Regions from separate parts of the Streptomyces sp. NPDC030021 genome, predicted to be linked through region 2. Evidence: riboswitches for the same ligand, from Rfam matches in the RefSeq annotation. Region 2 holds a riboswitch; the other holds the start of a gene.
What was found. Region 2 has a riboswitch for guanidine ahead of ACZ4YL_RS11190 (Ohr family peroxiredoxin). Riboswitches for the same ligand answer to the same signal wherever they lie in the genome.
Positions count from the first base shown of each region.

Region 1: another riboswitch for guanidine. It lies ahead of ACZ4YL_RS39340 (MBL fold metallo-hydrolase); the one in region 2 lies ahead of ACZ4YL_RS11190 (Ohr family peroxiredoxin).

Region 1 covers NZ_JBVIAH010000035.1:42,782-48,236, forward strand. The annotation lists gene ACZ4YL_RS39335 (hypothetical protein) at 1-1,838, shown strand, start outside; guanidine-III (ykkC-III) riboswitch at 2,219-2,286, shown strand; gene ACZ4YL_RS39340 (MBL fold metallo-hydrolase) at 2,298-3,176, shown strand; gene ACZ4YL_RS39345 (serine/threonine-protein kinase) at 3,225-5,105, shown strand; gene ACZ4YL_RS39350 (hypothetical protein) at 5,083-5,455, shown strand, end outside.
Region 2 covers NZ_JBVIAH010000004.1:505,567-511,021, forward strand. The annotation lists gene ACZ4YL_RS11175 (AAA family ATPase) at 1-1,150, shown strand, start outside; gene ACZ4YL_RS11180 (vWA domain-containing protein) at 1,163-2,347, shown strand; gene ACZ4YL_RS11185 (hypothetical protein) at 2,657-2,851, shown strand; guanidine-III (ykkC-III) riboswitch at 2,937-2,999, shown strand; gene ACZ4YL_RS11190 (Ohr family peroxiredoxin) at 3,075-3,545, shown strand; gene ACZ4YL_RS11195 (hypothetical protein) at 3,532-3,981, shown strand; gene ACZ4YL_RS11200 (peptidoglycan recognition protein family protein) at 4,012-4,806, opposite strand; partial or broken gene ACZ4YL_RS11205 (oxidoreductase) at 5,084-5,200, opposite strand; gene ACZ4YL_RS11210 (nuclease-related domain-containing DEAD/DEAH box helicase) at 5,304-5,455, opposite strand, start outside.

The sequences.
Region 1 (5,455 bases), on a different contig from region 2:
TCTGCCCTCTGGTGCGGCGCTACCCGACGGGCGAGGCGTTCACGGCGGCGCTCACGAACGGCAGTCCCGATGCCTTGAGCGCGGCCGTCGAGGTCCTCGCCGTGGTCACGCCCGCCGCAGCCATGTCCTTCGCGCTGGAAGTGATGCGGATCGATCTCGGCGGTTTCACCTTCGGACACAACCGCGTCCCGTTCGAACTCGTGATGCGGGGGCGCGCCGAGAAGATCATCAAGCGAGAGCTCTGCTCGGCGTCACCTGAGATCCTCCTCGACATGGTCCGTCGCCGGTCGCTCGCTCCCGGCGAGATCCCGAGGAGCAAGATCGCGGACATACCGGTCGCTGCCCTCATCGCCTGCGTGAGCGCCGGCGAGCTCCGCTTCGACCAGGCCGAGAGCGCAGGCCTCTTCGGCGAGCATCCAGCGCTTCGAGATGGCGCGGGGCTGCTCGACGCGCTCCTGAAGACGCGTTGGTTCTCCGCGGTGGACGGCCACGACGGAGGCCTCGCGCAATGGCTCGCGCATCGCCTGGCCGAGACCCGCTACACACCTGCTGTTCCCGCGTTGCGCGAACTGTTCACTCGGCAACGGCAATTCCTTACCACCGCAGGGCAGAACCTGCTCGAGATCGGGACGCCGGAAGCCCTTGAGGCCGCAGCCTCGCCCCTGTCGCTGGAGGGTGTCCCGATCAACGAGTACGACCGTCACGATCGCCAGACGATCGCGATCGATGCCCTGCTGCGCGCCGGCCCCTCGCGCGCCTTTGACGTCCTGGCGCCCCTGTTCGAGGAGCAGGTGCTCCGTTCCGGCGACAACCGGAGCGAGTCCGCCAGGACCGTACTCGAAAAGCTCACGCCCGCGCAGGCAACGGCCGAACCGCGCTGGATCGAACGATCCCTGATGGCCGCGCAAGACCGCGAGCTCGGCGCGACGGCGCGAGCGCTCCTCGACCAGCTCGACCAGCTCGACCCCAAGATCGTGAACCAGGCCGCGGGGCGCATGAAGAAGCGCAAGCGGAAGGCGACGGCCACGAGCACCGTGAAGCCATTTACGGGCGATCTCATCGAGCGCTATCGCGCCGGCGAGCACGAGCGGGTGTGGGAGGAACTGGCTGCGCTTGACCGGAGACCACCGAAGGCGCCCGCCGCGCAGGCCGCCGAGGCCGTCGCGATGGAGACGATGGAGCGGGTGCGGTGCGGCTTGGAGGCTGTCGTTGAAACGCTGCGCGCCGAGGCGTACCCCTTCCACGAGAAGGCGCGCGCCCTCGTCCCGCCCCCGCTCGACGCACTCCGGTCCGTGAAGAGGTTGGAGAGGCTCACGGGCGGACGCCTGCCGCTCTCGCTGCGCGCCTTCTATCTCGTGGTCGGCTCCGTGGACCTGTCGGGCAGTGAGGACAGGTTCCGCCACGACCCGAGGAGGCACGGCCCGGAGCCGAAGAGGAACGAGATCGTCGATGTACCGGAGAAGTACCCGTTCATGTACCTCTCGCATTTCGATCCCCTCGTCGTCCTTCCCCTCGAAGAGGCTGTCGCCGAGGCGGAGAGGTGGGCCCACGAGGAGAGGGAACGGGTCGGCATGAATGCGCCCCTGGACCTGACGATCAGCCCTGGTCCGTCGTTCAAGGCGAACCCCCGCGACGCGCAGCCGGAACCGGTCGACACCGTTCGCCTCCCCGGACCCTTCGCGGACGTGGAGCTTCACAGCGGGCGCGGTGGGACCGTCCCGTTCGTTGCACACCTGCGGGACTGCCTGGCATGGGGCGGATTTCCTGGCCTGGCCGGCACGACCATCCGGCCACAGGCCGCTCTGGATGCGCTCGCGCAATCCGTCGTCCCCTTCTGACCACATCGAGAGCCGGTCACGCGACCCATGGGAACCGATCTACCGTGCCGCCATTCCTTTCGGACGCTTTCCTGCTGCGTCAGTCTTCATTTGTTCGGTCAAGGTGCAGCTGCGCAAGACATCCGCGGCGAAGTCGTGGAGCCATCGCTGCACGGAATCACCTTCCGAAGGGCAGCTCTTACTCCATATGAGAGCGCTCCACCTGCTTGAGCGGAAAGCCGCGCCGCCGCGCAATCAGCGATCTGGAGAGGGACGAGGAGCAGCAAGACGGACCTGCCTTCCGGACATCCGGTCGGTAGGGAGCGCGAGCACTCAGGAGATCGGCGCCGAAGGCCAAGGCCCGCAACAGAGCCGTAGATCGATCTCGTGGTAGCGTCGCGGCGGAGGCTCTCAGGTGCCCACCCCGGACGAGATGTGCGCCGTACCCGGCCCGCCAAGACGACGCACTCAGGAGGCGTCATGGCTGTAGGTACATCCTTCGTCGATTTCGACAGCCCGGCTTACGGGCCTCGCGAGTTGGACGTCCGGTGGATCCACGGCTCACCATCGTCCAAGCACAACACCGACCCGGACATCCAGGTCTATGAGTACGACGAGCACACGGTCATCCTGCGGCAGAACATGGCGATCAACTACGAAGCGCCGTTCCTGTTCCTGCTGTTCGGCAACGACCGGGCAGTACTGATCGATACCGGGGCCACAGCGTCAAGTGAGTTCTTCCCCTTGCGTCTGGTGGTGGACCAGCTCGTCGACGGCTGGCTCGCCCGCCACCCCCGCCAGGAGTACCACCTGCTGGTGCTGCACACACACGCCCACGGCGACCACATCGCGGGCGACGGCCAGTTCGCCGACCTCCCCGACACCACAGTGGTCTCAGCAGAGCTCCCCACGGCCTGGAAGTATTTCGGATTCGACGAGAACCCCACCGCCACGGTGAGCGTCGATCTGGGAGGCCGCAGGCTCGAATGCCTGGCCACCCCCGGGCACCACGAGGCCGCCGTCACGTTCTACGACCCGTGGACCGGGTTCCTGCTCACCGGCGACACGGTCTATCCGGGCCGCCTCTACATCCAGGACCGGAACGCCTTCACCCGGACCATCGACCGCCTGATCGAGTTCTGCGAACGCAGACCGGTCACCCACGTCATGGGCTGTCACATCGAGATGACCACCGAACCGGGCGTGGACTACCCGGTCCGCACCACCTACCAGCCCCACGAACCCCCACTGCAGATGACCGCCGGCCACCTTCACGAAATCCGCGCCGCGCTCGACGAGATCGGCAACCGGCCCCGCCGACTCGCCTTCCCTCTCTTCGTCCTCTGCCCAGACGACTGAGCCGCGCTCAAAGCCAAGACGGTACGAGGGCCTGCGCATGAGTAGTAGTTGCTCACGCGCCACGACGCAGCTGACCGGTTGACTGGCCGCAGCAGGCCGGCCGGCCGGCTGTCGGTGTGGCGGGAGGCATGCTCCCAGGCGCGCACGGCAACGACGCATGCGAGGGCAGTAATGAACAACGGGGACATGAGCGCACATCCACAGTGGAAGGTTCCCGGTTACACCCATGGCAGGGAATTGGGCACCGGTGCCTGCGGGAGGGTCGTCGAAGCTCTGGACGAGGCTTCCGGTGCCCCGGTGGCGATCAAGTATCTGACGCATGGCGCGCGCACCGCCTTCCGCGCCGAGGCCCAACTGCTGATGGGCTTGCGGTCGCCGTACGTGGTACGAATCGACGACTACGTCGAGCACCCCGAAGGCGCCGCGATCGTCATGGAGTTGGTGGACGGCGTCTCACTCAGGACGCTGCTGCGCCAGGAGGGCCCCACGGGACCTGAGGCGGCCCTCACCGTGCTCAAGGGATCGTTGCTCGGCCTCGCCGCAGCTCACGAGGCGGGACTGGTGCACCGGGACTACAAGCCGGAGAACGTTCTGGTGGACCTCGACGGCTGTTCCAAGCTGGTGGACTTCGGGATCGCAGTGGCCAGCGGGGATGCCTCCGGCGTCGCCGGCACCCCGCCCTACATGGCTCCCGAGCAGTGGACGGGGTGCCCCGTCGCCCCCGGCACCGATGTCTACGCCGCTACGGCCGTCTTCTTCGAGTGCCTCGTCGGCTCCAAGCCGTACCCGGGCACCACGGCTGTCGAACTGGCGGTACAGCACATCGAGGCGCCCATACCCGACGACAGGGTTCCTGAGGCGTTGCGGCCGTTGATTCGCCGGGGCCTGGCCAAACGGGCCGTGGAACGGCCGCCGAGCGCTGCCGCGTTCGTCCGTGAGCTGGATGCGCTGGCGTCCAGCGAGTACGGCGACGACTGGGAGGTGCGTGGGCACCGCAGAATGGCCGCGCTCCTCACACTGATGCCGATGCTGGTGCGCTCTCCCGACGACGTCGTGACCGCGACGACAACCTTCGCGGACACCACGCTCGCCACGACAACCACGGGAACGGCAACGGCACATGCCTCGGTGGCGGCAGCCGGTCGGCCCCGATCGCGTGGCGGCGTGGTCGGCCGAAGCAAGTTGGCGGCCGTCGCCGCGTCTGCCGCCCTTCTGCTCACCGGGGTCCTCGCGCTGTCTGCGATCGCTGAACAGGACGACACGGAGGACGGCGTCACAGCCTCCGCCGACGCTGCCGACGCTCCCCACGCCGCCGGCTCGACCGTCTCACCCGGCATGCCCGGCTCCCCGGCCGGCACCCGCACCACGGGGCCCGGCTCCACCATCGCCCCCACTCCTGGGCAGTCGGGAACTGCTGCCGGTCCCGCCGCCGACAGCGGGACCGGCATGGAGAATTCCACGGTGGCCGGGGGTTCGTCGTCCTCTCCTGGTGCAGCACCCGCTTCCACGGAACAGGCGGCTCAGCCGACGCCCTCCACGACGAAAGCGGCCCCTGGGACACCTCCCGTCGCACCGCCCGCCACGTCCCCCACCGTGCGGGTGCTGGCCGTGTCCCTGTCCCAGTACGGCTGCTCCGGAAAGTTCGGCACCCAGGCCGTCGCGTCCGTGAAAACCGACGGCGTCTCCACCGGAACGCTGATCCTCACCTGGTTCCACAGCAACACCCGAGGATTGGGCCCGATCGTGGCGACGGACAGAATCACCATCCCTGCCGGGCAGACCTCGTTCAGCAAGACGTACGCCCACACGTTCGGATCCGGCGATCCATTCCCGTACTGGGGTGTTCAGGTGTCGAGCGACCCGGCGCCGGCCACGGGCAGCGGCACGTACAAGGTGCTCTACGCCGATGACTGCAACCCGATCCTCTGAGCCGGTCATGGAACCCGGACCGTACGACGAAGAGCCGACCTCCTTCCTCCCCCGCTCGCACCCGACCGACGAGGCGACCAGCGCCACCCTCCTGGACCATGCTGTCTGGGGCATGCCGTCGTCCGAGGACGACGCGCACTCCACCGCGCCCGCCTCCACCGTGCCTCCGTCCGGCGGCCTGGGGAACCTCACGGCGGTGTGGCACGGCACCGTCCCCGAGCTTTCGGGCGCGCCGTACACCGCCGGTGCCCGACGCAGGCGCGGCGTCCTCCGGGGTGGGCTTCTCGTGGCGGGGGCCGCGCTCATGGCCGCGCTCGTGGCTGCGCTGCTCCTCGTCCGGCAGCAGACCG
Region 2 (5,455 bases):
CCTGGGTGCCCGGCTGGGCGCCACCCGCACCGAACCCGCCACCAACCCCCAACTGGAGGCACTGGCACTGGCCGTGACGGCCAACCAGCCCGTCCTCCTGTGGGGTGAGCCCGGCATCGGCAAGTCCGCCGGCATGGAGCAGCTCGCCACCGCGCTCGGCGTGCCGCTGGAGACCGTCATCGCCAGCGTCCACGAGCCCTCCGACTTCGCGGGTCTGCCCATCGTCGGCGAGGACCCGGCCACCACGGGTGTCCCCATGGCTCCGCCGGACTGGGCGGTGCGCCTTGCCCGCACCGGCCACGGGCTGCTGTTCTTCGACGAGCTGTCCTCCGCCCCGCCGGCCGTGCAGGCGGCCCTGCTGCGCGTGGTCCTGGAGCGCCGGGTCGGCAGCCTCGAACTGCCTGCGGCCGTACGGATCGTCGCCGCGGCCAATCCGCCCGCCAGCGCCGCGGACGGCTGGCACCTCAGCCCGCCGCTCGCGAACCGCTTCGTCCACCTCGACTGGACGCACAACCCGCGCACCGTGGCCCGCGGCATGGCCGGCACCTGGCCCGAGGTGGCCATCCCGGCCGTCGATCCCGCCAAGGTCTCCAGTTCGGTCGCCCGGGCCCGCGGCGCCGTCTCCGGCTTCCTCACCGCCCGGCCGGGCCTGGTCCACCACATGCCGGCCGAGGCCGCCGGACGGGGCCGCGGCTGGCCCTCCCCCCGTACCTGGGAGATGGCCCTGCGGCTGCTGGCCACGGGGTACGCGGCCTCGACGGGCCGGGAGGCGCTGGCAGCCGCGCTCACCGGCGCCGTGGGCGAAGCCGCCGGGATCGAACTCCTCTCGTACCTCGAACACCTCGACCTGCCCGACCCGGACCGGGTGCTGGCCGACCCGGACGCCTTCGCCCTGCCCGAGCGCGGCGACCGGCAGCTGGCCTTCCTCATCGCGGTCGTCGCGGCCGTGCAGAGCGAGCTCACCCGCCCCCGGTGGGAGGCGGGCTGGGCGGTCCTCGCCAAGGCTGTGGACGCGGGCGTGCCCGACGTCGCCGCCCGCGCCGCCGCCGACCTCGCCGCGATGCGCGACCTCGACTGGCCGGTGCCCGCGGGCATCGACGCCTTCGTGGAACTGCTCCAGCTGTCCGGCTCGCTGCCGGGCGGCAGCTGAGCCCGGTCCGCCGTGCGCCGGGAGCTGGACCGCGCGAAGCTGCTGGCAGCCCGTTACAAGGCCGCCGAGACCCGTCCGTACCTCGCTTCCGCGCTGTACGCCCTGACCGTCGTCCCCTCGGCCGGGGTGCGCACCATGGGCGTGGACCGGCACTGGCGCTGCTACGTCTCGCCCGCCTTCGTCGAGGCGACCCCGGTCGTCGAACTGGCCGGGGTGTGGATCCACGAGGTGGCGCACCTGCTGCGCGACCACCACGGCCGGGCCGAGCGCCTGCCCGCCGCCGACCAGCGCGATCCGGTCCGGGTCAACATCGCCCAGGACTGCGAGATCAACGACGACCTGCTGGCCGACGGGCTGGTGCTGCCCGAGGGCCGGATGGAGCCCAGGCTCTACGGCCTGCCCACGGGCGGCCTGTTCGAGACCTACCTGCCGGCGATTCCCCCGACGCCCCACGGGCCGGACTGCGGTTCCGGTGCGCACGGCACCCCCGGGCCCTGGGAGCTGGGCGAGGACGGCGGCCCCGCCCGGGTCGGCCCGGTGGAGGCCGAGGCACTGCGCCGGCAGACCGCCGAGGCCGTACGGGCCCACCGGCGCACCCGGGGCCGGGTCCCCGAGGGCTGGGCCCGGTGGGCCGAGGAACTTCTGGAGCCCTCCGTCGACTGGCGCCAGGCTCTGGCGGGAGCGGTCCGCGAGGCCGCCGCCTGGGCGGCCGGCGCGGTGGACTACACGTACCGCCGCCCGTCGCGCCGGACACCCGCGCTCGGCGGCCGGGTGGTGCTTCCCAGTCTGCGCAGGCCGCTGCCGCGGGTGGCCGTCGTCCTCGACACCTCGGGATCGATGGGCCCGGACGACCTCGCGGCCGCCCTCGCCGAAGTCACCGGCGTCCTGCGGGAGGTGGGCGTCGGCGGGAACCGGGTCGCCGTCCTCGCGTGCGACGCCGACGTGCATGCCGTGACCCGGGTGCGCAGTGCCGGCGAGGTGACCCTGGCCGGTGGCGGGGGCACGGACATGCGGGTCGGCATCGGCGCGGCCCTGGCCCTGCCCGACCGGCCGAACGTCGTGGTCGTGCTGACCGACGGGTACACGCCGTGGCCGGACGAGACACCGTCGTGCCGCTTGATCGCCGCCCTGATCGGCAACTCCCCGCCCGCGCCCCCGTCCTGGGTGGAGACGGTACGCGTCGACCCGGCCACGTGATCCCGGCCGGGATACGCCTACGAACGACACCCGCCATCCTGCCGACCCCGGTGGGACGAGGCACCAAGTGCCGTGCTGTTGGTGGTTCTTGCCCGTGCGGCGCCGGCGGGGAAGGTCCCGGTTCCCCGCCGGTGGCGGACGGCCGTCGCTCGTGCCGCGCCAATGCCCGCACGCACGGCTGATGTTGCCGGATCGGCATCGCCGACGCGACCCTCGACGACACGCCTTGTCACCCTCCGTGTTTAACCGTCCGCGAATCGGTAACAAAATGTAGTGACAGGCAGTCAATACTCGACGAAAGGCAGGACCATGAACCTTGTCAACGTGCTCATCCTCGTCGCGGTCCTCGCACTTGTCGGCCTGCTGATCGCGGCCCCCAGCGCCACCGTGCGGCGCAACCCGTTCCCGGGCCGCCGGCAGCGAGCCGACCGCCACCGCCGCTCGGGCGCTCCGAGGTCGACCCGGGTACCCGGTCAGCGGGGCATCCAGCACCACGCGCCCTGACCCCGGGCCGGCGGCCGGGTCGGTGGTGGGTGAGGTACTTCACCGCGGGGGTGGCCCCGGATCGCGGAGCGCGTTGCTAGATTGTCCGGCGGCCGGTCCACGGCCCCGGACGAGATGCGCCGTACCCGGTTACGCACGACGACGCGCGAGGTGCCGCACGAGCGGCGCCGTCCGCTGTCCGCACCCGGGCAGCGTCCTCGTCGAGCAAGATGGGCCGTACGCCATGACCGTGCCACTCACCCGCAGCCTGTACCGGACGACCGCGCACGCCGCCGGAGGACGTACCGGATCCGTCCGCACGGACGACGGACGCCTGGACGTCCGCCTCGCCCCGCCGCGCAAGAAGGTGCCCGGCACCACCAACCCCGAGCAGCTGTTCGCGGCCGGTTTCGCCGCCTGCTTCACCTCCGCGCTCGCGGAGGTCGCCGCCGAGTTCGGGGCGGACGCCTCCACCGCGCGCGTGGCCTGCGAGGTCCAGCTCGGCACCACGGACACGCCCGCGGGCTACGGCCTCGCGGTGGCGCTCACCGTCAGCCTGCCCGGGTGGCGTGCGGCGGACCTCCAGCCCCTGCTGCACCGGGCGGACGCGGTCTGCCCGTACTCGCAGGCCGTACGCGGCAACGTACCGCTGACGCTCCTGGCCGTGGACGAGCCCGCCGAGGCCACCGAGCCTGCCGCCGATGACCGCGCCTGAGCCCGGGCCGGCCGGGCACGTCACGGACGGCCCCGGCGTCCCGGTGCCCGAGCGCGGTGCCTGGCTTCGGCGCGGCATCAGCCGCAACGGCGGACCCCTCGTCGAGGACCGCGAAGTGGTGTGGCTGCAGGCCGGGTCGTACTACGCCGACAGCCGTGGCTTCGCCGGTACGACGTCCTTCGACGGCTCCCAGGTGCACTTCCACCACCTCACGGGCGAGCCCGGCGAAGACGCCGGCACCTTCCGGTGGGACGGTGCGGACCTCGTCGAGCGGGGCACCAACCCGGACGGCAGCACCTTCCTGGAGATCTGGACCCCGCTGCCCGCCGCCGACGGCGCCTGCGGCTCCTGGTCCGGACCGGACCACCACGTGGTGCGCGTCGGCCGCCACGTGGTGCATGTCGATTCCCGTGCCGGTACGTACTGGCGGCTGTAGCCCTGGGTGGCCCGGGGCGGCGGCGCACCGTCAGGGCAGGAGACCGGCCGGGAGGTATTCCGCGTACTCCGAGGCCGGCCGCCCGGTGGCCTGGCGCACCAGGTCCTCGATGGGGTCGGCCGCCTCCTCCGGCGCGGGCGTGCCGAGGCGGTCGGCGACGTCCTTGCGGAGGGTCGGGAGCAGTGCGTAGAGGTGGTCGCCGGGGCAGGAGGTGGCGTTGAAGTCGCGGTGGCCGTAGATCTCCGACGCGGGCAGGCCGTACTGGTCGCAGATGTGGGCGCACAGGTCGGCCAGGGCCGCGTACTGGGCCTCGGGCGGGTCCTGCGAGGTGTACGTGCCCTCGTTCTCGATGCCGATCGACACGGTGTTCTGGCCGACGCAGTGCGCCGCCCGCACCTGGCGGGTGCCGGTGCGCAGCTCCGCGAGGCTGTGGTGACGTCCTTCCAGCACGAAGGCCCCGCGGCTGATGGTGAAGTGCTGACCTGTGTCGATCCAGCCCTGCGCGTCCATGTGGTACGTCTGGATCGCGCGGGCGAGGGCGAAGGCGCGCTGCTTCGAGTAGTCCGTCACGTTCGCCGTCGCCGTGTGGTGGACGATGATCCGCTCCGGGCGGTTGTCCAGGACGACGACGGGTTCGGACGCCGCCCGCGCACCCCAGGCGGCGCAGCCGATGATGTCAGGGGTGGCGGCGGAGTACGCCCGCCCGGCCGCGGCGAGCGGCAGTGCCGTGGCGGCGGCGAGGGCGAAGGCTCCCGTGAGGACCGACCGGCGGCTGTACGGGGCGGTGGCGCGCGCGGGCGGCTGGTGCAGTGCGGAGAAGGTCATGCGGCGCCATTGAAGGGGACTCCACCTCCACCGGTCGCGCAGACACACCGCCCAACCCCCCGGAGTGTCCCCGACCGGCCGTAACCGGCGGTCACCCGCGGCCGGCGCACGGAGCCGGCTTCGCCACCGACAGGGGCTCGGCGATGTCCTCCGGCGAGCGCGCCGCTGCTCCCTCGGCTGGCCCGGACACGACCGCCTGCCCCGCCTGGTCCGCGGGACACCGTCTATCCGAGGCCTTCCGGCGTCCCGTCCTCGTGCTTCCCTTCGGTCCCTGTGGTCACTGCGTACTCGCAGCAGGACGTACGACGATCTCGTTGACGCCGACCTCGGCCGGCTGGGCGACGGCAAAGGCGATGGCCTCGGCGATCGCGGACGCCGGCAGCGCCACGGCGCGTTGTCGGAGCACCCGAATACGCCCAGTATGCGGGCGCCCCTCCGCCTTGCGAGGCACCGCATCTGACGCCGCGCGCTGATCCACCGGGGATTACGGGACAGCCTTAGGCGACGCTGCCGAGCCACAGCAGGTCACGGGCCCGGGTCATCGCCACGAAGAGCTGGCTGCGGAGCAGCTCCTCGCGCTCCCGGGCCGTCTCCGAGGTCTCCGTACCGCCCGTGGTACCGCCCGCCGTGCCGGCCGGCGTCCCCTTCG